2 regions of the Glutamicibacter sp. BSL13 genome follow, and region 1 is predicted to be linked to the other one. Evidence: predicted binding sites of a transcription regulator. Region 1 holds the regulator's gene; the other holds the start of a gene.
The links. The regulator Rex, encoded in region 1, represses fermentation and respiration genes when NADH is low (regulators of the CRP and FNR family bind a similar motif). The targets are predictions, from matches to a motif close to CTTGTGAANNNNTTCACAAG.
Positions count from the first base shown of each region.

Region 2: the regulator Rex is predicted to act here: its motif matches at 4,577-4,596, upstream of RCJ92_RS07940 (MarP family serine protease).

Region 1 is NZ_JAVGCZ010000012.1:33,759-49,752, reverse strand. It holds gene proC (pyrroline-5-carboxylate reductase) at 1-747, shown strand, start outside; gene RCJ92_RS03840 (potassium channel family protein) at 853-1,524, opposite strand; gene RCJ92_RS03835 (TrkH family potassium uptake protein) at 1,517-2,950, opposite strand; gene RCJ92_RS03830 (acetoin utilization protein AcuC) at 3,204-4,319, shown strand; gene RCJ92_RS03825 (ArsR/SmtB family transcription factor) at 4,372-4,833, shown strand; gene gdhA (NADP-specific glutamate dehydrogenase) at 4,993-6,336, shown strand; gene RCJ92_RS03815 (helix-turn-helix domain-containing protein) at 6,610-6,834, shown strand; gene RCJ92_RS03810 (30S ribosomal protein bS22) at 6,984-7,082, shown strand; gene RCJ92_RS03805 (HAD family hydrolase) at 7,274-8,092, opposite strand; gene RCJ92_RS03800 (glutaredoxin family protein) at 8,208-8,456, shown strand; gene RCJ92_RS03795 (redox-sensing transcriptional repressor Rex) at 8,501-9,184, shown strand; gene RCJ92_RS03790 (KUP/HAK/KT family potassium transporter) at 9,202-9,777, opposite strand; partial or broken gene RCJ92_RS03785 (KUP/HAK/KT family potassium transporter) at 9,775-11,198, opposite strand; gene RCJ92_RS03780 (hypothetical protein) at 11,354-12,118, opposite strand; gene RCJ92_RS03775 (histidine phosphatase family protein) at 12,297-12,959, shown strand; gene RCJ92_RS03770 (TlpA family protein disulfide reductase) at 12,965-13,585, shown strand; gene RCJ92_RS03765 (cytochrome c biogenesis CcdA family protein) at 13,588-14,349, shown strand; gene resB (cytochrome c biogenesis protein ResB) at 14,349-15,994, shown strand, end outside.
Region 2 is NZ_JAVGCZ010000032.1:12,034-28,027, forward strand. It holds gene nth (endonuclease III) at 1-407, opposite strand, end outside; gene acs (acetate--CoA ligase) at 608-2,584, shown strand; gene aroQ (type II 3-dehydroquinate dehydratase) at 2,748-3,200, shown strand; gene RCJ92_RS07940 (MarP family serine protease) at 3,255-4,445, opposite strand; gene RCJ92_RS07945 (Crp/Fnr family transcriptional regulator) at 4,652-5,329, shown strand; gene RCJ92_RS07950 (NUDIX hydrolase) at 5,427-6,323, opposite strand; gene RCJ92_RS07955 (RidA family protein) at 6,385-6,861, opposite strand; gene RCJ92_RS07960 (DUF4177 domain-containing protein) at 6,883-7,038, opposite strand; gene RCJ92_RS07965 (transglycosylase domain-containing protein) at 7,214-9,460, shown strand; gene RCJ92_RS07970 (metallophosphoesterase) at 9,570-10,520, shown strand; gene RCJ92_RS07975 (ABC transporter ATP-binding protein) at 10,810-12,546, shown strand; gene RCJ92_RS07980 (ABC transporter ATP-binding protein) at 12,543-14,351, shown strand; gene RCJ92_RS07985 (phosphoribosylaminoimidazolesuccinocarboxamide synthase) at 14,444-15,349, opposite strand; gene purD (phosphoribosylamine--glycine ligase) at 15,352-15,994, opposite strand, start outside.

The DNA of each region.
Region 1 (15,994 bases):
CCGAAGCTGATCACCGCGACCATCCGCAGCGACGCGCGTGAGGCCGAGCTGCGCGAGCTGGGAGTGAACGTGGTGGTGACCGGGCAGGATCCCGAGGCGAACGCGCGGGTCGCGGCCGAGGCGGACGTCGTCTTCCTGGGGGTCAAGCCGGTGGGGATCACCGAGCTGTGCGACCAGATCTCCGCAGCGCTGCGCCCGCAGACCGTGGTGGTTTCGGTGGCCGCGGCCATCACCCTGCAGTCCATGGCCGCCCACCTGCCGCAGGACCAGCCGCTGGTGCGCGCCATGCCCAACACCCCGCTGCAGGTGGGGGCCGGGGTGGTGGGCCTTAGCCCGGCCCCGGCCGTCAGTGAACAGCAGCTGCAGCAGGTCATTGACCTGTTCGCCGGCTCCGGTGAGGTGCACGTGATCGAGGAGGCCCAGCAGGACGCGCTCTCGGCGATCTCCGGCTCCGGGCCGGCCTACGGCTTCTTCCTGGCCGAGGCGATGGCCAAGGCCGGGATGAAGTTGGGCCTCGACGAGCAGCTGGCCATCGACCTGGCCCGGGCCACCGTCGCCGGGGCCGGAAAGATGCTGGCCGATCCGCAGGCGAACCCCGGGCACCTGCGCAAGAAGGTCACCAGCCCCAACGGCACCACCGAGCAGGCGATCGCCACCTTCCAAAAGGGCGGCATGGAGCAGCTCATCGCCGACGGCGCCGCCGCCGCCGCCCAGCGCGCCGCCCAGATCAGCCGCGAACTGGGCTAGCCGGCACAATCCGGGAACACGCGCAGCACGCTCACGCAAAGGCCGGCGGCCTGGACCCTTCGGGGTTCTGGCCACCGGCCGTGGTCTTTGGGCGTCCGGGCCCGGCTAGGGGCGGGAGGCGAAGCGCTCGAGCAGGTCCACGTGTCCTGAGACGATCAGTACGTCGCGGCGGGTGACCACCGTATCGGGCACGGCGTAGGTGAAGTCCTCGCCGGGGGACTTCACCCCCACAATCGTCACCCCGTACTTGGAACGCACATTGGATTCGGCCAGGGTGAAGCCCTGGGTTTCCTTTGGCGGGTACATCTTCACGATCGCGAACCCGTCATCGAATTCGATGAAGTCCAGCATCCGCCCGCCCACCAGGTGGGCGGCGCGCACCCCGGCGTCCGCTTCCGGGTAGATCACGTGGTTCGCCCCGATGCGGGTGAGGATCTTGCCGTGGGCCGGGGTGATCGCCTTGACCCACAGGTGCTCGATCCCCAGATCCACCAGGTTCACGGTGATCAGCACGGAGGACTCGATGGAGGTGCCCACCCCGACCACGGCGGAGGAGAATTCCTGGGCGCCCAACTGGCGAAGCGCGTCGATGTTCGTGGCGTCCGCGGCCACCACGTGGGTCAGCGAACTGGCCCACTTCTGCACCAGTTCGGGGTCACGTTCAATGGCCAGGACCTCACGGCCCTGCTTGACCAGCTGCTCGGCCACCGCGATGCCGAAACGGCCCAGCCCGATCACCAGGACCGGAGCATTGTGCGAAATAGATCTATCAGCCAATGATCGGCCTCTCTTCCGGGAACTGGTACAGGGTATCGCGCTGGCGCATGGTCAGCGCGCTTGCCAAGGTAATGCTACCGATGCGCCCGGCGAACATCAGCGCCGAGAGCACGTACTTGCCCTCCGGGGGCAGTTCGGCCGAAACATTCATGCTCAGCCCCACGGTGCCAAAAGCGGAGATTGATTCGAACAGCGCCCGCTGGAAGGAGAGCGTGTCATCAATGACCAGCAGCGCCCCCACCGCCACCGCCACCAGCGTGGCACCGAGCACGACCACCGAGATCGCCACGCGCATGGTGCTCTCGGGCAGGCGGCGGCCAAAGGCGCGCACCTCCTTGTCGCCACGCACCTCGGCGAAGATCGCCAGGAACATCACCGCAATGGTGGTGACCTTGATGCCGCCGGCGGTGGAGGCCGAGCCGCCGCCGGCGAACATCAGCGCATCGGTCAGCAGCACCGTCACCGGCTGCATGTCGGAGGGCTCCACCAGGTTCATCCCGCCCGAACGCATCATCACCGAGGCGAAGAGCGCATTGACGATCTTCTCCCCGGCATCCTCCCCGCCGATGGTGCGCTGGTTGTTCCATTCAAAGAGCAGCCACAGCACGGTGCCGCTCAGCAACAGGATCGTGGTGGTCAGCAGCGTCAGCTTCGCATGCAGCGTCCAGCGCCGGTGGTTCAGCCGGTGCGCGGCCAACACCATGATCACCGGGAAGCCCAGCGAACCGACGAACACCCCGAGCATCAGCGGGATCAGGATCCACAGGTCCATCTCATAGGGCACCAGCCCATTGGAGTGCGGGGTGAAGCCCACATTGTTAAACGCCGAGACGGCGTAGAACACCCCGTGCCAGATCGCCGAGAGCGGGCCTTCGCCCAGCACGTAGAAGCGTGGAATCAGCAGCAGCGAGAGCAGGCCCTGCAGGGTGATCGCGGTCAGGATCACCACGCGCAGCAGCGAACCAACCTCACCCAGGGTGGAGGTCGCGGCCGTGTTCATCGAACTTTGCGCCACCAGCTTCCCACGCACGCCCAGGCGCTTGGACACCGCCAGGGAGAGCAGGGAGGCGATCGTGAGGATCCCCAACCCGCCAATGAACATCGCCACCAGAAGAATCAGCTGGCCAAAGAACGACCAGTGCACCGCGGTGCTCACCGTGGTCAGACCGGTCACGCACACCGCGGAGACGGCAGTGAACAGCGCGTCGTGCAACGGGGTGGGTTCGCCGCTGGCCGAGGCGAAGGGCGCGGAGAGCAGCGCGGTGAACAGGGTGATCACCAGCAGGAACGCGCCCAGGGCCAGCCGGGCGGGGGAGCGGGCGGTGAAGTCGGACAGTGCCGCCTTGACGCGCAACAGCTGCTTGCGTTTGCGTAACCACAAGCTGTCAGCGGGCCCGCTGGGGCGCTGCTGCATGGGGTCGCTCATCGATGCCTCTCCTGCGGGAAAGAAGTGGGGATAGAAGTACTGACTCTTCAGAGTAATCTACGCCCCGCACCGCCTGCGCGCAGGCGCACGCGGCGCCAAGGTGGCACTGGGGCACAAATGTGAGCCGACGCATTGAGTTCGGTCACAATCCGGTAGCGTAGAAGACGTGCTACAACCTCAACGTGCTCCGCGCCCGACACTGGTGGTCTGGGATGAAAAGTACCTGCAGTACAAGTTCAGCGACTACCACCCCATGCATCCCTCCCGCCTGGAGCTGACCATGCGCCTGAGCCAGGAGCTGGGGGTGATGCGCGGGGCGAACCTGGAGGTGGCACCGCCCACCGTTGCCGCGGACAGCGAATTGCTCACCGTGCATTCGCAGGACTACCTGGACCAGGTGCGCAGGGTCAGCCAGGACCCCACCCTCCAGGCCCCGGACTACGGGCTGGGCACGGAGGATGATCCGGCGTTCGCCGGCATGCACGAGGCCAGCGCCCGGCTCTTCGGCGGCTCCCTGGTTGCCGCCGAGGCCATCGTGCAGCAAAAGGCGGTGCGGGCGGTGAACTTCGCCGGCGGGATGCACCATGCGGCGCGGGAGAAGGCCAGTGGGTTTTGCATCTACAACGATGCGGCCGCCGCCATCCAGTTCCTGCTGGATCAGGGGGTGCAGCGGGTGTGCTACATCGACGTGGACGCGCACCACGGGGACGGCACCGAATCCCTGTTCTGGGACGAGGAGCGGGTGCTGACCATCTCCATCCATGAATCCGGGATGAGCCTGTTTCCCGGCACCGGGTTCGCAAACGAGATCGGCGGGGAGCGGGCGCGTGGCAGTGCGGTGAACCTGGCGCTGCCGGCGATGACCGGGGACGCCGGCTGGATGCGGGCCTACCATGCGGTGGTGCCGCAGCTGGTGAAGGCCTTTGAACCCGAGGTGATCGTCTCCCAGCACGGCTGCGACTCGCACCGGGACGATGACCTGACCAACCTGAAGCTCTCCGTCGATGCCCAACGCCAGGTGGCGCTGGATATCTCCCAGCTGGCAGATGAGGTCTGCGAGGGCCGGTGGATCGCCACCGGCGGGGGCGGGTACAACGTCACCGCCGTGGTGCCGCGCACCTGGAGCCACCTGATCGCGATTGCCGCGGACAAGCCGGTGCCGCTGCGCACCTATGTGCCCGAGACCTTCCGGCGCTACGTGCTGGAAACCTACGGCAAGGCGATGCCGTACCTGATGGGGGACGACGCGGAACTGTGGTGGCGCAACTGGGAGATCGGCTATGACCCGGCCGACCCGGTGGACCGTTCCATCATCGCCACCCGCAAGGAAGTCTTCCCGCTCTACGGACTGGACCCCTGGTTCGACTAGCCCCGGCACCGGCTACCGGCAAAACGCCCTATATGCCGCTAGGGTTATGTCTGTGGCTATTGATGAACTGTTCGCAGCGCTGGCCGAACCGACCCGGCGGCGCATCATGGAGGAACTGAAGGACGAGGCCCTGGCCGTGGGGATGCTGGTCGAGCGCCTGCAGATCTCCCAGCCCACCGTGTCCAAGCACCTGAAGGTGCTGCGCGAGGCGTCGCTGGTGAGCATGACCGCCCAGGGCCAGCGCCGCATCTATTCCCTGGACCTGCCCGCCATTGAGACCCTGGGCCAGTGGTGCGCGGACTTCCTGCCCGAGCCGCAGCCGGCGGAGGCAACCGTCGCCCAGCTCACCGAGGTCACCGCCGCGACCGCTGCGGTGATGCCCGCGAACGCCGGAACCCCGGCCACCACCGCCGCCCAGCAGCTGGGGCGCACCGTGGGGCGCAGCCTGGAACACGTCACCGGCCGGGCCCATGAACTGATTGAGCGTTTCCCCCGTTTCGGGCGCAAACGCTAGGCTGCGCACCACCGCCGAACGTTACGTGCGGCACAAAAAAATTGACGTAAAATTTCCGACATCGCGCACCACCGTGGCATTCTCTTCGGTGGGGCAGTGACGCCGGTTCTGCGGTAGAACTCTGCCCCAGCGCCTGCCCCAAGTGATGAGGAGAGTAACTTGGACCAGCATTTAGCGACTATCCGCGATGAGGTATTCCGCAGGAATCCCGGGGAAGCCGAATTCCACCAGGCCGTTACCGAGGTTTTCGAGAGCCTCGAAGCCGTCTCCCAGAAGCACCCGGAATACGCCGAAGCCGCGATCCTGCAGCGCATGTGCGAGCCGGAACGCCAGATCATCTTCCGTGTGCCGTGGACCGATGACGCCGGACGGGTTCAGATCAACCGCGGCTTCCGCGTCGAGTTCAACTCCGCGCTGGGCCCCTACAAGGGCGGACTGCGCTTCCACCCCTCGGTCTACCTGGGCACCGTGAAGTTCCTGGGCTTTGAACAGATCTTCAAGAACTCGCTGACCGGCATGCCCATCGGCGGCGGCAAGGGCGGTTCGGACTTCGACCCGCGCGGCAAGTCCGATGCGGAGGTCATGCGCTTCTGCCAGTCCTTCATGACCGAGCTGTACCGGCACATCGGCGAATACACCGACGTCCCGGCCGGGGACATTGGCGTGGGCGGGCGCGAGATCGGCTTCCTGTTCGGCCAGTACAAGCGCATCACCAACCGCTACGAGTCCGGGGTGCTCACCGGCAAGGGGCTGAGCTGGGGTGGGTCCCTGGTGCGTCCGGAAGCCACCGGCTACGGTGCGGTCCTCTTCGCCCAGGAGATGCTCGCCACCCGCAACACCAGCTTTGAGGGCCAGCGTGTGGTGGTCTCCGGGTCGGGCAACGTGGCGATCCACGCAATCGAAAAGGCCCAGCAGTTCGGTGCCCACGTGGTGGCGGCCTCGGACTCTGGCGGCTACATCGTGGATGAGAACGGCATCGATGTTCCGCTGCTGCGCCAGATCAAGGAAGTTGAGCGCGAGCGGATCAGCGAATACGCCAAGCGCCGCGGCAGCAAGAAGGCCCGCTACGTTGCGGACGGGAACGTGTGGGACGAAAAGTGCACGGTCGCCCTTCCCTGCGCCACCCAGAACGAGTTGGGGGCCAGCTCGGCCAAGAAGATGATTTCCGGTGGGCTGATCGCGGTGGCCGAAGGTGCGAACATGCCCTGCACCGCCCAGGCGGTTTCCCTGTTCCAGGACGCCGGGGTGCTCTTCGGCCCGGGCAAGGCGGCCAACGCCGGTGGCGTGGCCACCTCCGCGCTGGAAATGCAGCAGAACGCCAGCCGTGACTCCTGGTCCTTCGCCCACACCGAGCGCCGCCTGAGTGAAATCATGATCGGCATCCACGACCGGTGCGCGGCCACGGCCGAGGAATACGGGGTACCGGGCAACTACGTGGCCGGGGCGAACATTGCCGGTTTCGTGAAGGTCGCCGACGCGATGCTCGCCCAGGGGCTGATCTAGGCCCGGGCTTCGGCCTTCGGGCCGGGCACGGCCTTGGAACCGCGGGCGCGGCCGCAGGCGACAGCCACGGCCGCGCCCGCGGCGTGTCCGGCACCTTGCGGATCGCGAACTACTGGTGCGTGCGCGTGTGTTCATGCTTCGAAAAGCGGTCGGCCACCCAGTAGACTATGGTGAAGGTGTACGTGACGTTACCGACGTTGATCACAAGTCGAAGAAGTTCATGTATGCCGACAGCGCGACGAAACAGAGATCAGCGTCAGGAGAAAGTCCCCTATGGCGGATAAACAGAATTTTGCTGGAGCACGATTCATGACTGTGGCCGAGGTGGCCGAGATGATGCGTGTTTCAAAGATGACCGTTTATCGTCTGATCCACGCCGGTGATTTACCCGCCGTGCAGTTCGGCCGCTCCTATCGCGTTCCGGAAAACGCCGTTGAAGCCTACCTGCAGGCCGCAGGTGTCGATCCTCACAGGGGAACTGGATCGTACGGCAGGTAGACGGCAGATAGGATGACCGTGGTCAGAAACCGGCCATGGAGCGGGTAACCTATTAAGGAACGTTTAACGTCCGGTCGGCCGTGCGTGAAGCCTTTGTTGGCTTGATGGTAACGCGGTCGATGCATTTATTTAGTCTGTGAGGAACCACTATGGGCTCAGTTGTTAAGAAGCGCCGCAAGCGTATGTCGAAGAAGAAGCACCGCAAGCTGCTTCGCAAGACTCGCCACCAGCGCCGCAACAAGAAGTAGTCTCGCACCGCGAAACATGTTCTTGGAGATGATCGCCATCGCCCGAAGGCTTTGCCCTTGGCGGTGGCGATTGTTGTATCCCCAAGCTGTCGACGGCGTGCCGCCGCAGGACCGGGCCGCCTTCGACACCGGCACCCCCACCAAGCAGCTACCCGATGGGCGATGGGGGAGGCGCTGGGCGCCGAGACCGGTTAGCGGCCGCCGCCGTGCCGCAGCCGCTGCAGGCTGCGCCGGGCCGCCCACAGGGCGCCAATGACCCCGGCCAGCTTCAGGCTCACCCGGGCCGCACGCTGCCCGGTGCGGAAGTCATAAACTTGCCAGCCGCGCTCCTTGGCGTAGGCGCGCAGCCGGGCATCGGGGTTGATGGCCACCGGGTGGCCGACAACCTCCAGCAACGGCACGTCATTGTAGGAATCCGAGTATCCCCAGGACCCAGCGAGGTTGATGTTCTGCTGCTGGGCCAGCTCCAGCACCGCCTGCGCCTTGTCCGCGCCGTGCAGGATGGGGCCGGTCAGCCGTCCGGTGTATTCCCCGTTTTCGCTTTCCACCCGGGTTCCCAGGGCTCCGGTCAGTTCCAGGCGCCGGGCGATCACCCCGGCCACCTCGGTGGGGGTGGCGGTGACCAGCCAGACCTCGCGCCCCACGTTCAGGTGCTGGCGGGCAATGGCCACGGTCCCGCCCCACAGCTTGGGGTGAATGAATTCGTCATAGATCTCATCCCCGAGCTCGCGCATCTGCTCGACCTTCACCCCGCGCACCATGTCGAGGGCCCGGTCACGGATGGCGGTGATGTCGCCCAGGTGCTCCCCACGGGCCAGGAAGCTAAGCTGCTTGAGCGCGAAGAACAGCACCTCGCGGAAGTGGAAGAACTTGTGCTGGTGCATCTTGCGGGCCACCGCGTACAGCGAGGCTCCGCGCACCAGGGTGTTGTCAACGTCAAAGAACGCCGCGATCCGCCCCTCGGTGGGGGCAGGATGCTGCGCAGTGTCCCGTACTTCGTTGGCTTCCATTAGCCCAAGTTTAGCCGGTGGCCCTGCGCTTCTTCCCGCGGGGCCGGCCCCGGGCGGGGCGTCGCAAAGCGGCGCCAACACCCGTGCCCGGGATGCGGCGTGAGAACATGGAAGGGTGAAACAGACTCCCGAAATCCAGCTGTTGGTGCGCCAGGAATGCCATTTGTGCGCTGCCGCCCGCCAGACCGTGGCCGAGGTGACCTCGCGCCTGGGAATGAGCTTCAGTGAAGTGGACATCGACACCCGCCCAGAATTGCGTGAGCAACACCATGAAGAGGTGCCGGTGCTGCTGATCGACGGGCAGGTCCGGGACTTCTGGCGAATCGACCCGCAACGGCTCGAACGCCTGCTGCGCGAGCACTAGGCCGCAGCCCGTTCCGCCGCTGACCCCAACCGAAAGAGCCCTCCTTGCCCCTATCCGAACCGCGAATCCTGCCCGAGGCCACGCTGATGCGTCTAACGCAGTACCTGCGGGCCTTGAACGCCTTGGACACCCAGGGCGTGGAACGCACCAGTTCGGGGGTCCTGGCCGAGGCGGCCGGGGTGAATCCGGCGATCCTGCGCAAGGACCTGTCGCTGCTGGGCTCCTACGGCACCCGCGGGGTGGGCTACGTGGTGCGCGAACTGGCCGACCATATCAGCCGCACCCTGGGCCTGGATCAGGACTGGCGGGTCCTGATCATCGGGGCCGGCAACCTCGGGCGCGCCCTGAGCGGGTACGCCGGATTCCGTTTCCGCGGCTTCCACGTCAAGGCCATGCTGGACAGCGACCCGGACCTTGTGGGGCATCGGGTCGGGGAACTGGTGGTGCGCGACGCAGCCGAACTGGGTGCGGTGGTCACCGAGCAGCAGATCAACATCGCGGTGCTGGCGGTGCCCGGCGCGGCTGCCCAGCCGCTGGTGGACCAGCTGGCCGATGCCGGGGTGAAAAGCATCCTCAGCTTCGCCCCGCACGTCATCCGTGCCCCCAGGGGGGTGGAGGTGCGCCGGGTGGATCTGTCCACCGAACTGCAGATCCTGGCCTACCACGCGGTGCGCAACGACCTGGAAACCGGGCAGGGGCCACTGTCCGGGCTGGGAACCGAAGCCTAGGATTCTTGGGCTCCACCTCAGAGCCGCACCTCGGAGCCGAGCACGATGGTGCGTTCGGGCGGCAGCTGGAACATTTCCGCGCGCGGGGCCTGGTTCTTCTCCAATGCCACAAACAGCCTGCGCCGCCACCGGCGCAGGCTTTCCGGGTGCGGGCTGTGCAGGGTGAGCACCGAGAGGAAATACAGCGCCTGGCTGAAATCGATGTCGCACTCGGGCACCTGGTCGTGCACCAGCGCCAGGTTCGCCGGAATGTTCTGCCGGTCCAGGTAGCCGGTGTGGATGGTGATCCGGGTGATGCCGTGGCTGGCGCTCAAATGCTGGTCCACCTCAAAGCGCGAGTGCACCGGTACGTGTGGGCGGTGCGCGTAGGCGATCCGCACGATCACCACTTGTTCGTGCAGCATCCGGAAAATCCGGGTGCACAGCAGCAACGACAGGGGAGTGCTGTGCAGGTTCGGGTGCGGGAAGACCGCCACCCCGGCCGTACGGCGCAGGTTGGGGGCGGACAGTGCTTCCACAAAGCCGCTGAACGAGCCCTCCAGCTCGGCCCGGTAGGCCGCCACGGTGCGGAACCCGCGCTGCCAGGTGGTCATCACCACCAGCATGCCCCCGGCCAGGGCCAGCGGCACCCAGCCCCCGGAAAGCAGCTTGGCCGAGTTCGCCGCCAGCAGCACCACTTCCAGCAGCCCGATGGCCAGCAGGTAGGCTCCGACCTTCCACCAGCGCCAGCGCCACACCAGCACCGCGAAGATCAGGAAGATCACCGATTCCAGCAGCAGGGTCCCGGTCACCGCCAGGCCGTAGGCGTTGGCCAGCCCGGAGGAGGACCCGGCGACCACCATCACGGTGAGCACCGCGGCCAACAGCACCCAGTTCACGCCGGGAAGGTAGATTTGTTCCTCGTCGCGCCGGGAGGTGTACTTCACGCTCAGCCGGGGCAGCAACCCCAATCGCATCGCCTGGCGGGTCACCGAGTAGGCCCCGGCAATCACCGCCTGGGAGGCGATCACGGTGGCCAGCGTGGCATAGATGACCAGCGGCACCCGCAGGGCCGGCGGGGCCAGGTAGAACATCGGGTTTTCCACCGCCTGCGGGTACCCAGTACCAGGGCGCCCTGCCCCAGGTACACCAGCAGCAGGGCGGGCATCACCACCCACAGCCATGCCCGGCGCACCGCCCGGGCGCCGAACAGGCCCATGTCCGCGTACAGGGCCTCGGCCCCGGTCACCGTCAGCACGATCGCCCCAAACAGGATGAACCCCTGCACCGGGTGGTTCAGCAGCAGCAGGCCGGCCCACTGTGGGGACAATCCCAGCAGGATCTGCGGGTGCGCGGCGATCTGCGGCAGCCCCAGCGCCGCCAGGAGGAGGAACCAGCCGAGCATGATCGGTCCCAGGGCGCGGGCGACCCTGCCGGTGCCGAAGGGCTGGATGGCGAACAAAACCAGCAGCACGGCCACGGCCGCCGGGAGGATGAGCCCGGCCAGGGCCGGGGAGACGGTGGCCATCCCCTCCACGGCGCTGAGCACGGAGATTGCCGGGGTGATCACCGAGTCGCCGAAGAACAGCGCCGCCCCGGCCATCGCCAGCACGGTGACCAGCACCATGCCTCGGGCGGAGGTCAGCCGGGAGCGCAGCAGCCCCAGCAGCGCCAGGATCCCGCCCTGCCCATGGTTGTCCGCCCGGGTCACCAGCAGCACATACTTCACCGTGACGATCAGGGTCAGTGTCCACAACACCATGGAGATCACCCCGTAGAGGTTCTCGGCGTCCACGGGCACCGCGTTGTGCTCCATGCTGAAGGCGGTGTGCAACGCGTACAGCGGACTGGTGCCGATATCCCCAAAGACCACCCCCAGGGCCCCCAGCCCCGCGGTGGCCGCCCCCTGGGAGCTGATGCCGCGGCGGCCCCGGTTGGGCCCGGCGGCGGCGCGCTTTGCCTGAGGCGACGGTTCCGACCTGGGAAAACGGTTCGGGCGATGGTGCGGCCTGCTGATCCGGTGCTGGGCAACCATGACCTTATTGTGCGCCCCTTGACGGGGAAAGGAACCGGTGGACCGGGGATATTTTTTTCGGGAACCGGCCAGGCGTTAACGACCGAACCCCACCGGCGCTCCGGGTCGTGAGGCCGGTGCCGGTGGGGTTCGAAGGCTGGGTGAGCGGGTGCGGTCTAGCGGTAGCCGGCCTGCCGGGCGGCGCGGCGCTGGGCAATGTACTGGCTGGAGGGACGCAGCCAGGAGCACACGACGCCGGCGATGCCCAGCAGCACGCTGGCCACGTAGGCGGTGGTCAGAATTCCCACGTCCGCGGCATTGGCGTACATCGCGATGGTCGGCACCACGCTCAGCAGGCCCAGCAGCGACAGGGCGGCCAGGACGGTGGCGATGATGCGCATGGCGTTCACGCCGCGGCCAACGAAGAAGCCAACTAGGAAGTAGGCGATCAGGGTCAGGACAATCGAGACCATGGTGAAGGCGGTCATCGCCCCGGAGATCGCGTTCATCATCTGGTCGGGGTTCTCCAGCATCTGCTGCAGCTGCGGGTCATTGCCCAAGCTCGGATCCGCTTCCATCTGGCGGCGCAGTTCGGACTGGAACAGGTCCCACTCCGAACGGATGATGCCGGCGAAGAACTGGGTGCGGTCCAGCAGCCAGCTGCTCAGGGCCGAGACCACACCGGCGGCCAGGATCAGCCAGAACGCCAGCTGCAGGGTGCGGGGACGCTCTGCCGGGGGCTGCACCGGAGCGTACCCGCCGGATGGAGGGTAGGCGTACTGCGGGGGCTGGGCATAGGGATTGGATTGTTGCGAAGGATCCGGCTGCCCGTACGGGTTGGAGCCGTACGCCGGGGGCTGGGGCGCCGAACCCCCGTAGGGGTTGTAGGGCGTGGAACCCTGCGGCTGGTCGCCGGGCTGGTTCGGGTCAGTGGAACTCATGGGAACTTCCTTCATGCGACTGCTGGATTATCTACCACAACCCTAGTGGATGGGGGTTTGCGCCGGACACCTCCGAAAGGATGGTTTTTGTATATGCGAATCCCATGCGCAGGCTGTGAAAACTTGAGTGTGGCCACAATCCGACGGTTTTCCCGAAAATCTTTGAGAGAATGAGTCCATGCCTAAATCGACCGTCCATTTGCTGCGCCATGGGGAAGTGCAGAACCCCGATCGCATCCTCTACGGGCGGATCCCCGGTTACGGGTTATCCGAACTGGGAATGGAAATGGCCGAACGCGCCGGAAAGTACTTCGGCGAGCAGGCCGCGGAGGGCGCGAAACTGGTGCGCCTGGTCGCCTCCCCGCTGCTGCGGGCCCAGCAAACCGCTGCCCCCACCGCCGCGGCCCTGGAACTGCCGATCCTCACCGATGAGCGGGTCATCGAGGCCGGGAACCGTTTTGAGGGTCTGTCCCGCATTGCCAACCGCCTGCGCGAGCCGCGCTACTGGCCCTACATCATCAACCCGCTCAAGCCCTCCTGGGGCGAACCCTACAGCGAACAGGTCGATCGGATGCGCCTGGCCATGCAGGAGCACCGCAAGGCCGCGGTCGCCGAGGCCGGGGACGGCGCCGAGGTGGTCATCGTCTCCCACCAGCTGCCGATCTGGGTGACCCGCCGCGCCTCCCAGGGCCAGCGCCTGTGGCATGATCCGCGCCAGCGCGAATGCACGCTGACCTCGATCACCAGTTTTGAATTCTCGGACGACCAGTTGGTGAACCTGTCGTACCACGAACCGTGCGCCGACCTGCTGGCCGGTGCCGCAAACATCCCTGGAGCCTGACACCCATGACTGATTCGTCGAATCCCGCAGCACGCATCGGGCGGCGGAGCCTGTTGCGTTCGGCGTTCCTGGCCGCCGCGGTGATTCCGCTGGCCGCCTGCGCCACCGATGACCCGCTGGCCGAACAGGCCCGCAGCGGGGACAACAAGAACTACATTGCCGGGGACGGCGCGGTGGAGGAATACGCGGTCGAAAAGCGCACCGACCCGGTGCAGATCAGCGCCAGCACCTATCAGGGCACCAAGGTGGAGCTGGCCCAGTTCCAGGGCGCCCCGGTGGTCATGAACTTCTGGTACGCCGCCTGCGCCCCGTGCCGCATCGAGGCCCCACACCTGCGCAAGCTCAGCGAGGAATTCGGGGAAAAGGTCCATTTCTTGGGCGTGAACGTGCGTGATGAGAAGGAAGCGGCGCTGGCCTTCGAACGCACCTTCAAGATCCCCTATGAGTCCGTGCAGGACACCGACGGGAAGATCCAGCTGGCCATGACCCAGTACGTGCCGCTGCAGGCGGTGCCCACCACCCTGGTGCTCGACCGCCAGGGCCGGGTGCGCGCCCGGGTGATCGGTGCCGTGGAGGAAACCACCCTGCGTGCCCTGATTAAGTCTGGACTGAACGAGGAACTGTGAACCTGGCCGTGACGACCAACCAGTTTTCCCAGATCGCGCTGGACGGATCGCTGTTTCTTGCCGGACCGGTGGCCCTGCTGGCCGGGCTGGTCTCCTTCCTCTCTCCCTGCGTGCTGCCGCTGGTTCCCGGGTATCTGGGGTACGTCACCGGGCTGACCGGGGCGGATCTGCGTGAACACCGCCGCGGCCGGGTGTTGGCCGGGGTGCTGCTGTTCATCCTGGGGTTCTCGGTGGTGTTCATCTCCGCCGGGGTGCTCTTCAGCCAGGTGACCGCGTGGATGCGCTTCAACGGCGCCTGGGTGACCCAGCTGCTGGGCGTGGTGGTGATCATCATGGGCGTGGTGTTCATGGGCGGGATCTCCTTCCTGCAGCGCGACCGCAAGATCCACCGCCGGCCCCCGGCCGGGTTGTGGGGAGCCCCGGTGCTCGGGCTGACCTTCGGTCTGGGCTGGGCCCCGTGCATTGGCCCGACCCTCTCGGCGGTGCTGATCATGAGCACCGGCACCGACGCGAACGTGGCCCGCGGCGCGCTGCTGACCTTCTTCTACTGCCTCGGGCTGGGCGTGCCGTTCGTGCTGATCGCCCTGGGGATGCGCCGCGGCATGGGCACCTTGGACTTCTTCCGCCGGCACCAACTGGCGATCATGCGCTTTGGTGGCGGATTGCTGATTGCGCTGGGCATCGTCATGGCCACCGGCCTGTGGGGCAGCTGGGTGGCCGAATTGCAGAACTGGTTTGCCAATGAAGTGAGGTTGCCGATCTGATGGCACAACGCGATCACACCCCGCACCCGTCCGCACCTGCCGACGCACCCGGTACCGCCGGGAGCACCGCGGCCGGCCGCGGCACCGGCGGTGCCACCAAGACCCGCAAGGGCAAGGGCGGGAAAAACAACCGGGGCGATGCCCCGGCCCTGGGCCCGCTGGGCATGCTGCGCTGGATCTGGACCCAGCTGACCTCCATGCCCACCGCGCTGTTCCTGCTGCTGCTGTTGGCGGTCGCCGCGGTGCCGGGCTCGATTTTCCCGCAGCGCCGGGTGAACCCGGAAATGGTGAACCAGTACTTCGTGGACAACCCGGACAGCGCGCCGTGGCTGGACCGGTTCCAGCTCTTTGACGTGTACTCCTCGGCGTGGTTCTCCGCGATCTACATTCTGCTGTTCATTTCGCTGGTCGGCTGCATCATCCCGCGCATCAAGAAGCACGCCAAGGCGCTGCGCACCCCGCCGCCGCGCACCCCCGCGCGCTTGAACCGGCTGCCGCAGTACACCCGCCTGGAATTTGCCGCCAGCGCCGGGCAGCTGCCCGGCGAGGACGAGGTCATCGCCACCGCCCACAAGATCCTCAAGCGCCGCGGCTACCGCGCCGAGGCCCGGGGGAGCGGGGCCGGGGCCTCGGTGGCCGCCGAACGCGGCTACACCCGTGAAATCGGCAACCTCACCTTCCACATCTCCCTGGTCGGCGTGCTGTTGTCCATGGCCCTGGGCGGGGCCTTCGGCTACGGCGGGCAGCGGGTCATCGTGGAGGGCGAGACGTTCGTGAACTCGCTGGTTTCCTACGACTCCTTCTCCCCGGGCACCTATTTTGATGCCGAGAACCTGGAACCGTATTCGGTGACCCTGGACAAGTTCGACATCCTCTTCGACCGGGAATCCGAAACCCACTTCGGCCAGCCGCTGGACTTCACCGCGCACGTGACCACCCGGCGCTCCCCGGACGCGGAGCCGGAAAAGGAAGAGCTGAAGGTCAACCATCCGCTGCGCATCAACGGCGCGGATGTGTACCTGGTGGGCAACGGCTACGCCCCGGTGGTCACGGTGCGTGACGGCAACGGGGATGTGGCATTCTCCGGCCCGGTGGTTTCGGTGCCGCAGGACTCGGTGTACACCTCCCTGATGGTGGCCAAGGTCCCCGACGCCAAGCCCGAACAGCTGGGCTTCCAGGGATTCCTGCTGCCCACAGCGATGCTGGACGAGAACGGCTTTGGCATCTCCGGGGACCCCAACGCCATCAACCCGCAGCTGCACCTGAACTCCTACGCCGGGGATTTGGGCGTGGATGACGGGGTGCCGCAGAACGTGTACGTACTGGACACCGAGAAGATGACCGAGCTGAACTCGCGTTCCCAGGACGCCGGCGGCATCATCCTGGAAGCCGGGCAGACCTACGAATTGCCGGACAATGCCGGTAGCATCACCTTCGAGGACTTGAAGCGGTACATCGCGGTGGACATCAACGCCGACCCGGGCAAGCTGCCGATTGCGATCTTCGCCGGGCTGGCCCTGGTGGGGCTGGCGGTTTCGCTGTTCACCCCGCGCCGGCGCGTGTGGGTCAAGCTCACCGATGAGGGTGGGCAGCGCGGCATCGAGTTCGCGCTGCTGGCCCGCGGCGAGGACCCGCGGCTGGAAAA
Region 2 (15,994 bases), on a different contig from region 1:
CCCAACACCACGTTGGCGGTCTTGCGGCCCACCCCGGGCAGCTTGACCAGCTCCGCCAGTTTGCCCGGCACCTGCCCGTCATGCTGGTCCACCAAGGCGGCGGAAAGCCCCAGCAGGGATTCGGCCTTGGCCCTGAAAAACCCGGTGGGGCGGATCAGCTCCTCCAGTTCGGCCCGCTCGGCCTGGCTCATGGCCTCGGCATCCGGGTAGCGGGCGAACAGTGCCGGGGTGATGGAGTTGACCCGCACGTCGGTGGTCTGCGCGGAGAGCACCGTGGCCACCAGCAGCTCGAAGGGGTTCTCGAAATCAAGTTCCGCGACCGCGTACGGGTAGGTTTCGGCCAGGATCCGGTTCATCTTCCGCGCCCGGCGCTTCAGGGCCAGCGGAGACTCGGTGATACTTTTCATCGACACCCCCTGATCGTGTCACGGCCGGGCTGTTTTTCTGAAGATTACGCACGCTTCGGCGCAGGGCTGCGACCGTTCGGCGCACTTTTCGGGCCTCTGGCGTCCCAAAAGGTGGCGCAGTTCACTTTAGTGGCCGCGAAAGGGGTAACTTGGATCACAGGAAACTTTTGTGAATGCCAAGCCGGAAGGGAAGCACACTGATGAGCGAAGCCAAGACCCTGGACAACCTCTCGAACGAGACTCGGTCCTTTGCCCCGAGTGTTGAGTTCGCCGCCAACGCCGTGGCCAACGCCGAACAGTACAAGAGCGCGGACGCGGACCGCCTGGGCTACTGGGCGGACCAGGCGCGCAAGGTGCTGACCTGGGACACCGACTTCACCGAAACCCTGGACTGGTCCGAGGCGCCGGTGGCCAAGTGGTTCGTGGGCGGGAAGCTGAACGCCGCCTACAACGCGCTGGACCGGCACGTGGAGAACGGCCTGGGCGACCGGGTTGCCATCTACTTCGAGGGCGAGCCGGGTGACACCCGCGCCTACACCTATGCGCAGCTGACCGAGGAAGTGAAGAAGGCCGCCAACGCATTTGAATCCCTGGGCGTGGCCAAGGGCGACCGGGTGGCGGTCTACCTGCCGATGATCCCCGAAGCCGTGATCACCATGCTGGCCTGCGCCCGCATCGGCGCGATCCATTCAGTGGTCTTCGGCGGCTTCTCCGCCGACGCGCTGCGCAGCCGCATCGATGATGCGGAGGCCAAGCTGGTGGTCACCGCCGACGGAACCTGGCGCCGCGGCAAGCCCAGCCCGCTGAAGCCGGCCGTGGACGAGGCCCTGGCCGCGCCGGGACACACCGTGCAGAACGTGCTGGTGGTCAAGCGCAACGGCGAGGACGTGGCCTTCGGCGAACTGGACAAGTGGTGGGATGACGTCGTGGGCGCCGCCAGCGCCGAGCACACCGCCCAGGCGCACGACGCCGAGCACCCGCTGTTCGTGCTGTACACCTCCGGCACCACCGGCAAGCCCAAGGGCATTGTGCACACCACCGGCGGCTATCTGGTCCAGGGAGCGGTCACCCACCGCGACACCTTTGACCTGCACCCCGAATCGGACGTGTTCTGGTGCACCGCCGACATCGGCTGGGTGACCGGGCACAGCTACGTCACCTACGCCCCACTGGTCAACGGTGCCACCCAGGTGATGTACGAGGGCACCCCGGACACCCCGCACCAGGGCCGCTGGTGGGAACTGGTGGAAAAGTACGGGGTCACGATCCTGTACACCGCCCCCACCGCGATCCGCACCTTCATGAAGTGGGGCCGGGAAATCCCGGACGGCTACGACCTGTCCTCGCTGCGCGTGCTCGGCTCGGTGGGCGAACCAATCAACCCCGAGGCCTGGATGTGGTACCGGGACGTGATCGGATCAAACAACGGCAAGAACGGGGAGAAGAAGGAACACCCCACCCCGATCGTGGACACCTGGTGGCAGACCGAGACCGGCGCGCACATGATCGCCCCGCTGCCCGGGGTGACCTCCACCAAGCCGGGTTCCGCCCAGGTGGCGGTGCCGGGCATCAGCGTGGACGTGGTCGATGAGGAAGGCAAGTCCGTCGGCAACGGGCAGGGCGGCTTCCTGGTCATTCGTGATCCGTGGCCGGCCATGCTGCGCGGCATCTGGGGCGACATGCAGCGCTACAAGGACACCTACTGGTCGCGCTTCCAGGACATGTACTTCGCCGGGGACGGGGCCAAGAAGGACGATGACGGGGACATCTGGCTGCTGGGCCGCGTGGATGACGTGATGAACGTGTCCGGCCACCGCCTGTCCACCACCGAAATCGAGTCCTCGCTGGTCGCCCACCCGCTGGTGGCCGAGGCTGCGGTGGTTGGCGCGAAGGATGACACCACCGGGGAGGCCGTGGTCGCGTTCGTGATCCTGCAGCGCGAACCGGAGGAGGGCCAGGACGTGGTGGCCACGCTGCGTGACCACGTAGGCAAGGACATCGGCCCGATCGCCAAGCCGCGCCACGTGCTGGTGGTCCCGGAACTGCCCAAGACCCGTTCGGGCAAGATCATGCGCCGCCTGCTCAAGGATGTGGCCGAGGGCCGTGAGGTCGGAGACGCCACCACGCTCTCCGATGCGACGGTAATGACCCAGATCGCGCAGTCAATGCGCAAGTAGCAGCCGAGTCCGGCGCCGCCTGGCGCCGGTGACCTGCCCGGCCCGGAAAGCCAGGAGGAGACATCCTTCCGGTTTTCCGGGCCGGGCGCTTTTTAACGCCGGGTGACCGCTCTTTGACGCCGCCGCAGGCTGGGCGGGACGCCGGTGCAGTAAATTTGGCTCCATGAGCGCAACCGAGAAGAACACTATCCTGCTGGTCAACGGCCCGAACCTGAACCTGTTAGGCACCCGGGAGCCAGCCATCTACGGCCATGACACGCTGGCCGACGTCCAGGCCCTGGCCCGCGACACGGCCGCGGCCCACCACCTGGAGGTCAAGGCCGTGCAGTCCAACCATGAGGGCGTGCTGATCGATGCGATCCACGAGGCCCGGACGCAGGCAGCCGGGATCGTAATCAACCCGGGGGCGTTCACCCACACCTCGGTGGCCATCGCGGATGCGCTGGCGGGGGTGGATTTGCCGGTGATCGAGGTGCACATCTCCAACGTGCACCAGCGTGAAGCGTTCCGCCACCACTCCTATGTTTCCCCGGTGGCCAGCTCCATCATCATTGGTGGCGGGATCAACGGCTACCGGTTGGCAGTTGAGCAGCTCGCGCACCTGCTCGGCCGCTGACCCCGCGACGCTCCCCCGGGGCCTGCACCGGATGGGGCACCGCGTGCGGCGGGGTTAGTCCTGCAGGCAGCCGCCGGTCTTAATCGACTTGGTGCGGCCGGCCGCTTTGGCCATGGCATCTTCCAGCTCGTCCAGGCTCTGGGCGAAACCGACTTCCTCGTCGCTTCGCGACTTGGCGAACACCATGCCCACGGCCTGCCCGTCCTCGTTGACCAGCGGCCCGCCCGAGTTGCCCTGGGACACTTCGGCGGTGAGCTGGTAGACGGACAGCGGCCCGGTCCTCTGCTCGTAGATGTCGGCAATGGTCACGGTCGCCTCGGAGGCGACCACCGCGCCACGGATCTGCAGCGGACCGCCGGCCGGGTGGCCAATGAAGGCCGCCTCGTCCCCGCGCACCAGATCCTGGCCGGCCATCGGCAGCGTCTCGGCCTGCAGTCCGGGAACGTTGAGCACCGCGATGTCCGCGGCCGGGTCAAAGTACACCACCTTGGCGCGCAGCAGCTCCTGGTCCGGCACCTCGACGGTCGCGGCGCTGACCCCGGCCACCACGTGGGCGTTGGTCATCACCATTTCCGGGGCCACCACGAAGCCGGAACCGGTCAGGTTCACGCCGCACTGGGCGGCGGTGCCGGAGATCTTCGCCACCGAATCCTCGACATCCAGCTGTGCCTGGCTGGGGGCCCAACCGGTCTCCTCCACCGGCTCCACGACCGGGGCGAAGGGCTCCATGATGGCCGGAAGGGTTTGGGCCATGACCGCTGAACGCGCCGAGGAGATGGCCGAGGTGACGAACTGCGGGGTGGCGTTGCGGATCGTGGCGATCATCGAGGACTGGGCGATCTCGGTGGACAGGCGCGGGATGCCCATTGAGGAGGTGGAAAAGGCCAGCGCGCCGATGACGGTCGCGGTGATCAGCACCGACAATGCGCCGCCCATGAGGCGGTCAAAGACCCGCACCACATCAAAGTTCAGCCGCCGCCGGATGCCAGTGGCAATCACCCGACCCAGTGCCTGGCCCAGCAGGATCAGCACCGCGGCCGCGCCAACCATCAGGCCAACCCGGCCCCACGGGTTGGACACCCAGGTGGAAACCAGCGGGATGGCGAAGAACGCGGCAATACCGCCGGCCACCAGCCCCAGCATGTCCCCGACGGTGAGCATGAAGCCGCGCCGAACCCCGGCAATGAAAAAAGAAAGGAGAACGATGCAGATGGCAATGTCCAGCCAGTTGAAAGCTGCGAGCAACGAGACTCCACTTCGTTCTAATGATCCTTCGGCCTTTCCAAGGTACCCTTTTTACCTGATGGATTTCTGCGAGTTCTTTTGCTCCCTCAGCCGTATTCGGCGTGATTAATAGCATTTTCTTGGCAAAACCACGTGTGGAAACTGTCACATTGTTACCGGATGCGGCACAATGAAATTAGCGCTCACTACTGTTGACAGGAGATTTAATGGATATCGAGGTTTTGCGCCGCGCGCCGCTATTCGCATCTTTGGGTGATGACGTCTTCACCACCCTGACCGAAGAGCTGACCGAAGTTGATCTCTCTCGCGGTGCATCAGTGTTCCGTGAGGGCGACCAGGGCGACCAGCTGTACTTCATCGTTTCCGGCAAGATTAAGCTGGGGCGCACCTCGGCCGACGGCCGCGAGAATCTGATTGCAGTGCTCGGCCCGGGTGAACTCTTCGGCGAAATGGCCCTATTCGACCCCCACCCGCGCAACGCCACCGCCACCGCAGTCTCCGAGACCCGCCTGGCTGGTCTGCGCCACGAGAACCTGCGCAAGGCGATCCTGAACTCCCCCGAGGTCTCCATCCAGCTGCTCCAGGCCCTGGCTGCCCGCCTGCGCCGCACCAACGAGTCGCTGGCGGACCTGGTCTTCTCGGACGTTCCGGGTCGTGTTGCCAAGGCCCTGCTGGACCTGGCTGACCGTTTCGGCCGCCCGGCCACCGACGGCATCCTGGTCGCCCACGAGCTGACCCAGGAAGAGCTGGCCCAGCTGGTTGGCGCTTCGCGTGAGACCGTGAACAAGGCCCTGGCCGAGTTCGTGCAGCGCGGCTGGCTGCGCCTGGAAGCACGCGCCGTCGTGATTCTGGACATCCAGCGCCTGCGCCAGCGTTCGCGTTAAAACTGCGAAGCTCCGGACGGCCGGCCTCCACCGTGTGTGAAGACCGGCAGTCCGGGGCTTTTTGCTGGTCGAAATTAGACGGGGCAGGATCCGGCGCCTAGCGCCAGTCGTCCAGGTCCCCGTCATCGCTGGTGACCACTTCCAGCAGGTAGCGTTCCTCACGCTCCAGCAGGTTCGGGTGCTGGGCCTGCAGGGAACGCAGCCTTGCCAGATAGGCGATCGCCCCGTTCGATTCGGCCAGCTGCTCCATGATCATTTCCACGGCCGGGTAGGTGATTTGGCTGAACGGCAGCTCGCGGGTGTCGGGCTGGTCCACCAGGTCCCCCAACCAGCTGCCGTGGCGCTGGGCGATGACCTCCCGCGCATTGCACCATTGGGCCCACCGGCCCTTGGCCCGCAGCAGGCTGGTGCTCTGGCCCTGGGGCACGGCGGCACTGAAGTACCAGGTGTCAAAGCGGCGCAGCGCAAAGTTCGGGCTGACCCAGTGCGCGACCGGACGCAGCAGGTCGGTGCGCACCCCCAGGCCGCGACGGGCCAGGAAGCTGCTGAACTGCAGGTCCTGTCCGGCAATGGCCTCGCGCGCCGCCATCCATTCCTCGGGTTCGCCGGCCTCGGCCACCGTTTGTTCATCGGCGCCGGCCAGCAGGATCCCGGTTTCCTCAAAAAGTTCACGAATCGCGCACACCACGTGCGAGCGGACCAGCCGCTGGTCCAGGACCCCCATCTTCGCCGACCAGGCACCCAGCGAGGGGCCAAACCACTGCAGCTCGCTGAAGTCATCGGCTTCAACACTGCCACCGGGGAACGCGACGGTTCCCAGGGGCGACTCCCCCGCACGGTAGCTGAGGTAGGTTTGCAGCCCGTCGTTGTCGTCGCGGACCAGGCACACCGAGGAGGCGCGCCTGGCCTTGCGCGGGGTGCGGGAGCCGAAGGTCACCCAGTTCTCGGCCGCCGAGACCTGGGATGGCGGCAACGGGAAAACGCGTCGTTGCACGCCGGTGCGCGGGACGGGAGGAATCTTTCCCCCGACCCGCGTACCACGTTCCGGAATCCGGCTACTCAAATTCGGCGATAACCTCGACCTCGACCGGGGCATCCAGCGGCAAGGCGGCGACGCCGACCGCCGAGCGGGCGTGCAGCCCGGCATCCCCGAAGACCTCACCGAAGAATTCCGAGGCCCCGTTGATGACGCCCGGCTGAGCGGTGAAGGCCGGGTCCGAGGACACGAAACCCACGACCTTCACGATGCGCTTGATGCGATCCAGGTCCCCAATTTCCGCTTTGATGGCCGCCAATGCGTTCAGCGCGCAGACCTGTGCCTGCTGGGCAGCGACCTCGGTGGAAACCTCGGCGCCGACCTTTCCAGCAACTGTGAGTTCTCCCTTAATTAGCGGAAGCTGCCCTGAGGTGTAGACGTAGTTGCCGGAGGTCACAGCCGGCAGGTAAGCGGCGACCGGCTTGGCGACGGCGGGAAGCTCATGGCCCAGCTCGGCCAGCCGTGCTTCGACACGTGAAGAATTCGCTTCTTGCATGGGGTTTTGCTCCTTTATCGTTTAGGCTTTCGGACGCTTCATGTAGGCGACCGGAGAGGTTCCGTTGGGGCCTGGCACAACGGCGACCAGCTCCCAGCCGTCATCCCCCCACTGGTCCAAGATCTGCTTGGTCGCGTGGATTACTAGTGGCAATGTTGCGTACTCCCATTTAGTCATACTCGCTACGTTAGCGCGTCCTTGTAAACTAGTACGCATGGCAGCTAAGAAGTCCCCCTTTTTTGACACAGCTACCACTCTTGGCAAGATCGTTGCATTCCTTGGAATCAGTGCCTTGTGTGGTGTGCTCGCGGCCGGCATGTTGGTGCCCGCTGCGGCAATCGCGAAAACCGGTATGACCACCGGATCCAACATCGTTAACTCGCTTCCGGCGTCGTTTGAAAAGCTGCCGATTCCGCAGCCCTCCCAGATGTTGGACCGCAAGGGGAAGGTCATTGCCACCTTCTACGAGCAGAACCGTGACCCGGTGAAGCTTGAGGACATCTCCCCGTACATGCGCAAGGCAATCGTCTCGGTTGAGGATGAGCGCTTCTACGAGCACAACGGTGTTGACCCCAAGGGCATGCTGCGCGCGGCTGTCTCGAACCTGACTTCTTCTTCGCGCCAGGGTGCCTCGACCCTGACCCAGCAGTACGTGAACAACCTGCTGGTGAACAACCAGTACCTAACCGGCGCGAAGGACACCACCGTGTCGGGCCAGAAGGACTACGCGGACAAGATCCGCGAAGTCCGTTACTCGGTGGCAATCGAGAACGAGATGTCCAAGGACGAAATCCTCGAAGGCTACCTGAACCTGGTGCTCTTCTCCGGGCGTGAATACGGTGTGCAGGCTGCCGCACAGCGTTTCTTCTCGGTGGATGCCAAGGACCTGAACCTGCAGCAGTCCGCGATGCTCGCGGGCATGGTGCAGCTGCCTAACGTGTACAACCCGATTGACAATCCGGAACGGGCCAAGGACCGCCGCGACAAGGTCCTGGGCAACATGTACCGCACCGGGGCAATCACCAAGAAGGAATACGACAAGGCCGTGGCCTCCAAGCTGGAGACCAACCCGAGTTCTTCCAAATCAGGTTGCATGGCCGCCGGCGACAACGCCTATTTCTGCGACTACGCAACCCAGGTGCTCTCCAAGGACGAGGCGTTCGGTAAGACCAAGGAAGACCGCGTCAACCTGCTCTACCGTGGCGGGTTGACCATCAAGACCACCCTGGATGCGAGCCTGAACAAGAAGGCCGCCAAGGATGCCCGTAAGGCTATCGACCCGAAGGCAAAGTCCAACAAGGACATCTACTCCTCACTCGTGTCGATTGAGCCCGGTACCGGCGGCATCCTCACGATGGCTCAGAACACTACCTACACCCCTGAAAAGGGCCTTGGTCAAACTACGTTTAATTTCGCCGTTCCCCGTTCAATGGGCGGCGCCGGCGGCTTCCAGGGCGGTTCGACCATGAAGCCGTACACGACTCTGGCCTGGCTCCACGAGGGTCACCACATGTACGACAAAATCAATGCCAAGCGGCCCTACTACAGCCCAACCTCAAAGTGGCGGGCATCCTGCCTTCCCGGCGGAACGACCGTGACTGGCGGCAGTGAGCCTTGGTCACCTGCGAACGCCTCGAGGGGCTTTTACCGGACCATGACTGTTGATTACGGTTTGATGTGGTCCATTAACTCCGCGACCGTCGCAGAAGCCGCAAAGGTAGACCTGTGCACGATTACGGACTACACGACCAAGCTAGGCGTACTGGACCAGGACGCAGGTGAAAACGGCGGACCCGGGCCGATCAGCCCGAAAAACCCATCGTTCATCATCGGCTCGGCGAACATTACCCCCATGTCTCAGGCTGCAGCATTTGCTGCCTTCGCCAACAAGGGCGAATACTGCGAGCCCCGCGCGCTAACCTCCGTGGTGGACAGTGAAGGCAACAAGTACAACGTACCGAAACAAGACTGCAAGCAGGTCGTCGACGAGCAGTACATCGCAGACTTGAACGGCACCCTGCAGAAAATCGCTACAAAGCGTGTATCCAAGGGCCGTGTCTCCGGGCCGATCGCTGGCAAGACCGGTACCAACAACTACGCAAGCTCCACTTGGTTCGTGGGCTACAGCACCGGGATTTCCACTGCCGCTTGGGTTGGACGCCTGAACGGCAAGGCCGGTGAACCGCAGAACTCGCTGCACGGTGCGCTCATCAACGATGTTCGTGCGCCAAAGATGGTTGACTCCTCGACCTACGCCGCCCCGCTGTGGGTCGACTTCATGGAGGAAGCAGTCCACGAGTTCGACCAGGGTTCCTTCGGCTCCGCTCGTTCGGCTCCCAAGCCGAAGCCGCAGCCCAAGGAGGATTCTGACTCCAGCGATTCGAGCGACTCCAGTGATTCGAACGACTCGAGCGATTCGAGTGACTCGAACAAGTCGGATTCGGAAGATTCCAAGGATTCGAAGGACAAGAAGGAAAAGAGCGAGAACAAGTCCAAGGGCGAAAATAAGTCCAACGACAAGGGCGAAGACAAGAAGGAAAAGAAGTCCAAGCCTGAACCGACAAAGTCGGGTTCGCCGAACGACTCCGACGAGGACTAAACTGAAGGCCGTGGCCACCTTGGTGGCCGCGGCCTTCCTTTATCCGCAACTACGATGGTTTCGCATTCCAACCAGCACTTTTCGTTGAAAGGACACTGACGGTCCACCTATGACTTCACAGAAGGATTTTTCAACGGCCTTGGCCTCAGCCGCTCGCCGCACCGCTTTGCTGGCAGGCGGCGCCCTGGCCCTGGGCACGGCGGCTATCGGTTATGGAATGTATGAAACTCAGCAGTTCCAGCTGCGCCGCGAAACCCTTCCGGTTCTGCCGGTGGGCGCCCCCGACATTCGCATCCTGCATCTGTCGGACATCCACATGGTGCCTGGCCAGCAGCTCAAGCGGCGCTGGCTGCACCAGTTGGCCGAGTTGCGCCCCGACTTCGTGATCAACACCGGCGATAACCTGTCGCACCAGAATGGCGTGCCGGCCCTGATCGACGCGCTGGAGCCGCTGATGCAATTCCCCGGCGCCTTCGTTCCCGGGTCCAACTGCTACTTTGCCCCGCAACTGAAAAACCCCCTGCGCTACCTCAAGCGCAGCCGCGGCGTGCCGAACAACTCCAGCCGCAACGCGCTGCCGCACGAGGAGATGCACCGGCACTTCGGCGCCGCTGGTTGGCTGAATATGGCCAACCGCAACCAGTCGGTTCCCATGAAGGGGATCCGCATGGATCTAAGCGGTGTGGATGACGCGCACATCAACCGCGACACCTTCGCCGGGTGGCCGGCCGGCTCGGTGAACTCGGCGCGCTCCCCGCACGTGAAGATCGCGTTGGCCCACGCGCCCTACCAGCGGGTGCTGGATGAGTTCACGCGCACCGGCGCCGACGTCATCTTCGCCGGGCACACCCACGGCGGCCAGATCTGCATTCCCGGATACGGTGCCGTGGTGACCAACTGCGATTTGCCTACCTGGCGCGCCCGCGGACTGACCAACTGGGAGCTGGACGGACGCAGCGTCCCGCTGAATGTGTCTGCCGGCATCGGCAATTCCCGCTTCGTCCCGGTACGCATCGCCTGCCGGCCCGAAGCCGTGCTGGTGACCCTGACCTCCAAGTAGGCGTCGGCCCGCACCGATACTGCTAACGCTCCGCCTCCCGCGCCACCGGTGCGGGAGGCGAAGTTGTTCTTGCCACCGCACTGCCATGATTTGGAAGTCCGCCCTTCAAGCCGGGCCGCAGGACGATTGAATATTCTCAACCACAACCGGTAGCCTGTGTGGTGGATCAAATCACACTTCCCAGAACGAAGGTAAAACGGTGCCGCGGCAAAGCAAAACATCAGGCGACAGCCCGGATACTTCCCTTCGAGCCACGTTGCGGCGTCTGGCCCCCTTCGTCCAACCCATCATGCCCCGGCTGATCGCCGGGTTCTTCTGTGCCCTGGGCGCCGGCATTGTCGCCCTGGTGATCCCCCAGGTCCTGGCCTGGCTGGTCAACAACGTGCTGGGCAGCGACGCCTCGTCCTCCCAGATCTGGGTGGCGGTGGCCATAGTGGCCGGGCTGGGCTTCCTGGAGGCGTTCTTCATCTTCCTGCGCCGCCAGTTCGTTCTCACCCCGGCCGCCGGGCTGGAGAACCAGATGCGCGTGCGCTTCTACAAGCACCTGCAGCGCCTGCCGGTGGCCTTCCATGAGCGCTGGGGCTCGGGCCAGCTGCTCTCGCGGTCCATGTCGGACCTGTCGCTGCTGCGCCGCTGGCTGGCGTTCGGCGCCATGATGCTGGTGGTGGAGACCGTCACCGTCATCACCGGCCTGGTCCTGATGTTCACCCACTCCTGGATCCTGGGCCTGCTCTATCTGGCCGGCTCGGTGCCGATCATGATCAAGGCCTACCGCTTCCGCAACGACTACCGCGCGGCCAGCCGGCTTAGCCAGGACCAGGCCGGTGACCTGGCCACGGCCGTGGAGGAATCGGTGCACGGCATCCGGGTCATCAAGGCCTTCGGCCGCGGACCGGACATGTACGACGGCTTCAACGAGCAGGCCAAGTCCCTGCAGGAGACCGAGATCAGCAAGGCGAATACGCTGGCCAGCTTCCTGCTGGCCGTGGTCGCCATTCCCGAAACCATTCTCGGGGTGGGCCTGATCATCGGCGTTTCCCTGGTGGCCAGCGGCAACCTCAGCGTCGGCTCGCTGGTCGCCTACTTCGCGATTGCCGCGGTCATTGCCGGGCCCGTGGAGGGCATGGGCATGCTGCTGGGCATGACCCTGAGCACCAAGACCGCACTGGACCGCCACTTCGAGGTCATGGACACCGTCAATGACCTGACTTCCCCGCAGCACCCCTCCCGCCCGGGAACGCTCAGCGGCGAGGTGGAGCTGCGCCATGTGCGCTTCACCTACCCCGGCGCCGGCGGGCAGGCCCGCCCCATCCTGGCCGGCATCGACCTGAAGATCCGGCCCGGGGAGACCATGGCCCTGGTGGGGATCACCGGTTCGGGCAAGTCGACCTTGTTGAACCTGGTGCCGCGGCTGCACGACGTGGATGCCGGGCAGGTGCTGGTGCACGGCCAGGACGTGCGCGAATGGGACCTGCAGCAGCTGCGCACCGAGGTCGCGGTGGCGTTCGAGGACACCACATTGTTCTCCACCTCGGTCCGTGAAAACGTGCTGCTCGGCGCGCCGGAGGGCCTGGACGAGCGGCAGCTGGAGGCACTGCTGGCCGAGTCCCTGGAGGTGGCCCAGGCGCACTTCGCCTACGAGCTGCCCGAGGGGGTGGACACCCTGATCGGCGAGGAGGGCCTGTCCCTGTCCGGCGGCCAGCGCCAACGCCTGGCCCTGGCCCGCGCGATCGCCGCCCGGCCGCGGATCCTGGTGCTCGATGACCCGCTCTCGGCCCTGGATGTGCGCACCGAGGAGGCGGTGACCGCCAGGCTGCGCCAGGTGCTGGAGGGCACCACCACGCTGGTGGTGGCCCACCGCCCCTCCACGGTGATGCTCGCCGACCGGGTGGCGCTGCTGCGCGATGGCCACATTGACGCCGTGGGCAGCCACACCCACCTGCTCAGCACCAATGAACACTACCGTTTCGTGATCGCCAGCCTGGATGATGACGAGACCCTGATCAGCGCGGAGGCCTGCCAGTGAGCATCCAGTCAGGTGTGGCGAACGAAGACGCCATCAAACTCAGCGCCGCCGAACGCAAGGTCGTTCGCCAGCGCTCCTTCAGGCTGCTGGCCGCCCTGGCGGTCCCGCAGATGAAGCTGTTCATCCTCACCGTGGTGCTGGTGCTGGTTTCCAATGCGGCCCGCGTGGCGCTGCCGATGATCATCGCCCTGGCGATCGACTGGACCCTGCCGCAGGTGCGCCAGGGCAACTGGTCCTCGCTGGGGGTCTCCGGCGGTGCGTACATCGTCTGCGCGCTGCTGGCCGGGTTCCTGTTGGCCTGGTACATCCGCTGCGCCGCCCGGATCTCCCAGGCGATGCTGCTGGATCTGCGCCAGCAGGTCTTCCGCCACACCCAGCGCCTGAGCCTGGAATTCCATGAGCACTACACCTCCGGGCGCATCATCTCCCGGCAGACCTCGGACCTGGAGACGCTGCGCGAGCTGCTGGACCAGGGGGTTTCGGAATTGGCCTCCTCATTCGTGTTCGTGGTGTTCACCCTGATTTCAATCTTCGTGCTGGACTGGCGCAGCGGCCTGGTGGTCTGCGTGGCGGCCATCCCGGTGGGGATCCTCTTCTTCTGGTACCAGCGCCGCTCCGAGGTGCTCTACCGGGAATCACGGGTCGTCTCGGCCCGGGTGATCTCCACGTTCGTGGAGACCATGACCGGCATCCGGGCGGTCAAGGCGTTCCGCCGGGAGAAGGCCAACGACCAGAACTATGCGGCCGTTGCCGCCCAGTACCGGGACAACTCGGTGCGTTCCTTCAACCTGTTCGGTGTGCTGCAGCCGGGTCTGGTGATGATCGGCAACCTGACCGTGGCCGCGCTGCTGGCCTACGGCGGGTTCCGCATCATTGACGGCTCCCTGGCGGTGGGCGTGATGGTCGCGCTGTTGTTGGCCTCCAAGCGGGTTTTCCAGCCGGTGCAGCAGATCGCCATGTTCTACTCCTCGCTGCAGTCCGCCACCGCCGCCCTGGAGAAGGTGTCCGGGCTGCTGGAGGAGGAGCCCACGGTGCGTGAACCGCAGCAGCCGCGCAGCGTCGAGCGGGTCAAGGGCGAGATCGACTTCAGTGACGCGGTGTTCGGCTACGGCCAGGGACCGGTGGTGATGGGCAAGTTCGACCTGCACATCCCGGCCGGCCAGGTCGTCGCGGTGGTTGGGCAGACCGGGGCGGGCAAGTCCACCCTGGCCAAGCTGATCGCCCGCTTCTATGACCTGCGCTCGGGCAGCCTGGAGCTGGACGGGGTGCCGATCAAGGAGCTGTCCAACAAGGAGCTGCGCCGTCACATGGTGATGGTGACCCAGGAGGCGTTCCTGTTCTCCGGCTCGGTGGCCGAGAACATCGCGCTGGGCCGGCCCGGCGCCTCCCTGGCCGAAATCCAGGACGCGGCCCGCGCCGTGGGCGCCCACGACTTCATCCTGGGGTTGCCCGAGGGCTATGACACGGATGTGAACAAGCGCGGCGGCCGGGTGTCGGCCGGGCAGCGCCAGCTGATTTCCTTTGCCCGCGCCTTCCTGGCCGACCCGGCGGTGCTGATCCTGGATGAGGCGACCAGTTCCATGGACATCCCCTCGGAGCGGGCGGTGCAGCGGGGCCTGCAGAAGCTCTTGGGCGACCGCACCGCCTTGATCATTGCCCACCGCCTGTCCACGGTGCAGATCGCCGACCGGGTGCTGGTGGTGCACGATGGGAAGATCATCGAGGACGGTTCCCCGCAGGAACTGATCGCCGCCAATGGACGCTTCGCCGCCCTGCATCGGGCCTGGAGGGATTCGCTGGTCTAACCGGGCGCGCGGCATCGCTGCCCATGACGGCAAGGAGCCCCGAACCAGCAGTCTGGTTCGGGGCTCCTTGCCGTCATGGGCCTGCCGGGAGGCTAGACGCTGAAGTCCTGCCCGGTCAGCCGCTCATAGGCCTCGATGTACCGGGCGCGGGTCTTGGCGACGATGTCCTCGGGCAGCGCCGGGGGCTGCTGGCCGGAGGCCTTGTCCCACCCGGAGGCGTTGGAGGTCAGCCAGTCGCGCACGAACTGCTTGTCGAAGCTGGCCTGGGACTTGCCCGGGGCGTAGTCCTTGGCGTCCCAGAAGCGGGAGGAGTCCGGGGTGAGCACCTCATCGCCCAGGGTGATCTGCCCGGTGGACGGGTCCGCGCCGAATTCGACCTTCGTGTCGGCCAGGATGATCCCGCGCTCGCGGGCAATCTTTTCGGCCTGCTCGTAGAGCGCCACCGTCTTCTGCCGCAGCGCCTCGGCGACCTCCAGCCCGACCCGTTCCACGGTTTGTTCGAAGGAGATGTTCTCGTCGTGCTCCCCCACCTCGGCCTTCGCCGAGGGGGTGAACAGTGCCGGGCTCAGCCGGGACCCGTCGACCAGGCCCTCGGGCAGCGGCAGTTCGCATACGGTGCCCGAGGCCTTGTACTCAACCAGCCCGGAGCCGGTCAGGTAGCCGCGGGCGATGCACTCGATCGGGTACATGTCCAGCTTCTTGCACACCATCGCGCGCCCGGCCACCTGCTCGGGCACCTCGGTGGAGATCACATGGTTGGCGAAGTCGCCCAGCTGTTCAAACCACCACAGGCTCAGCTGGGTGAGCACCTTGCCCTTGTCCGGGATTTCGGTGGAGAGCACAAAGTCGTAGGCGCTGATCCTGTCGGAGGCGACCACCAGCACGCGGTCGGTGTCCGCGAAGGACACCCCGGCCGGGACGTAGAGGTCGCGCACCTTGCCGGAGTAGAAGTGGTCCCAGCCGGGAAGCTGCAGCACTTCGGTCTTGAATCCTGCCATGCCTACTTAGCCTCCGTGTTCACGATGATCTGTCCCCGCTCGGCCTTCAGGCCGATGTCGGTGCGGTACTGGGCGCCGGGCCAGGAGATCTTGGCGACCCCCTGGTAGGCGGCCTTCCGGGCGGCGGCCAGGTCATCGCCCAGGGCCACCACGGCCAGCACCCGGCCACCGGCGACCACGGTGTTGCCCGCGGCATCCAGCGCGGTGCCGGCGTGCACCACGTGCACCTGCTCCACCGCGTTGGCCTCCTCCAGGCCGTGGATGACGGCACCCTTGACCGGGGTGTCCGGATAGTTCTCGGCGGCGATCACCACGTCCACGGCGGTGGCGTGGTGCCAGTGCAGCTGTTCTGCGTCATCCAGTTCGCCCTTCGCCGCGGCCAGCAGCAGTGCCCCCAGCGGGCTCTTCAGCCGGGCCAGCACGGCCTGGGTTTCCGGGTCGCCGAAGCGGGCGTTGAATTCAATGACCCGCATGCCGCGGCTGGTCAGGGCCAGGCCGCAGTACAGCACGCCGGTGAAGGGGGTGCCGCGGCGTTCCATTTCGCGCAGGGTCGGGTAGGCGACGCGCTGCATGACTTCCTCGGTAAATCCCTCCGGCAGCCACGGCAACGGCGAATAGGCGCCCATGCCCCCGGTGTTCGGACCC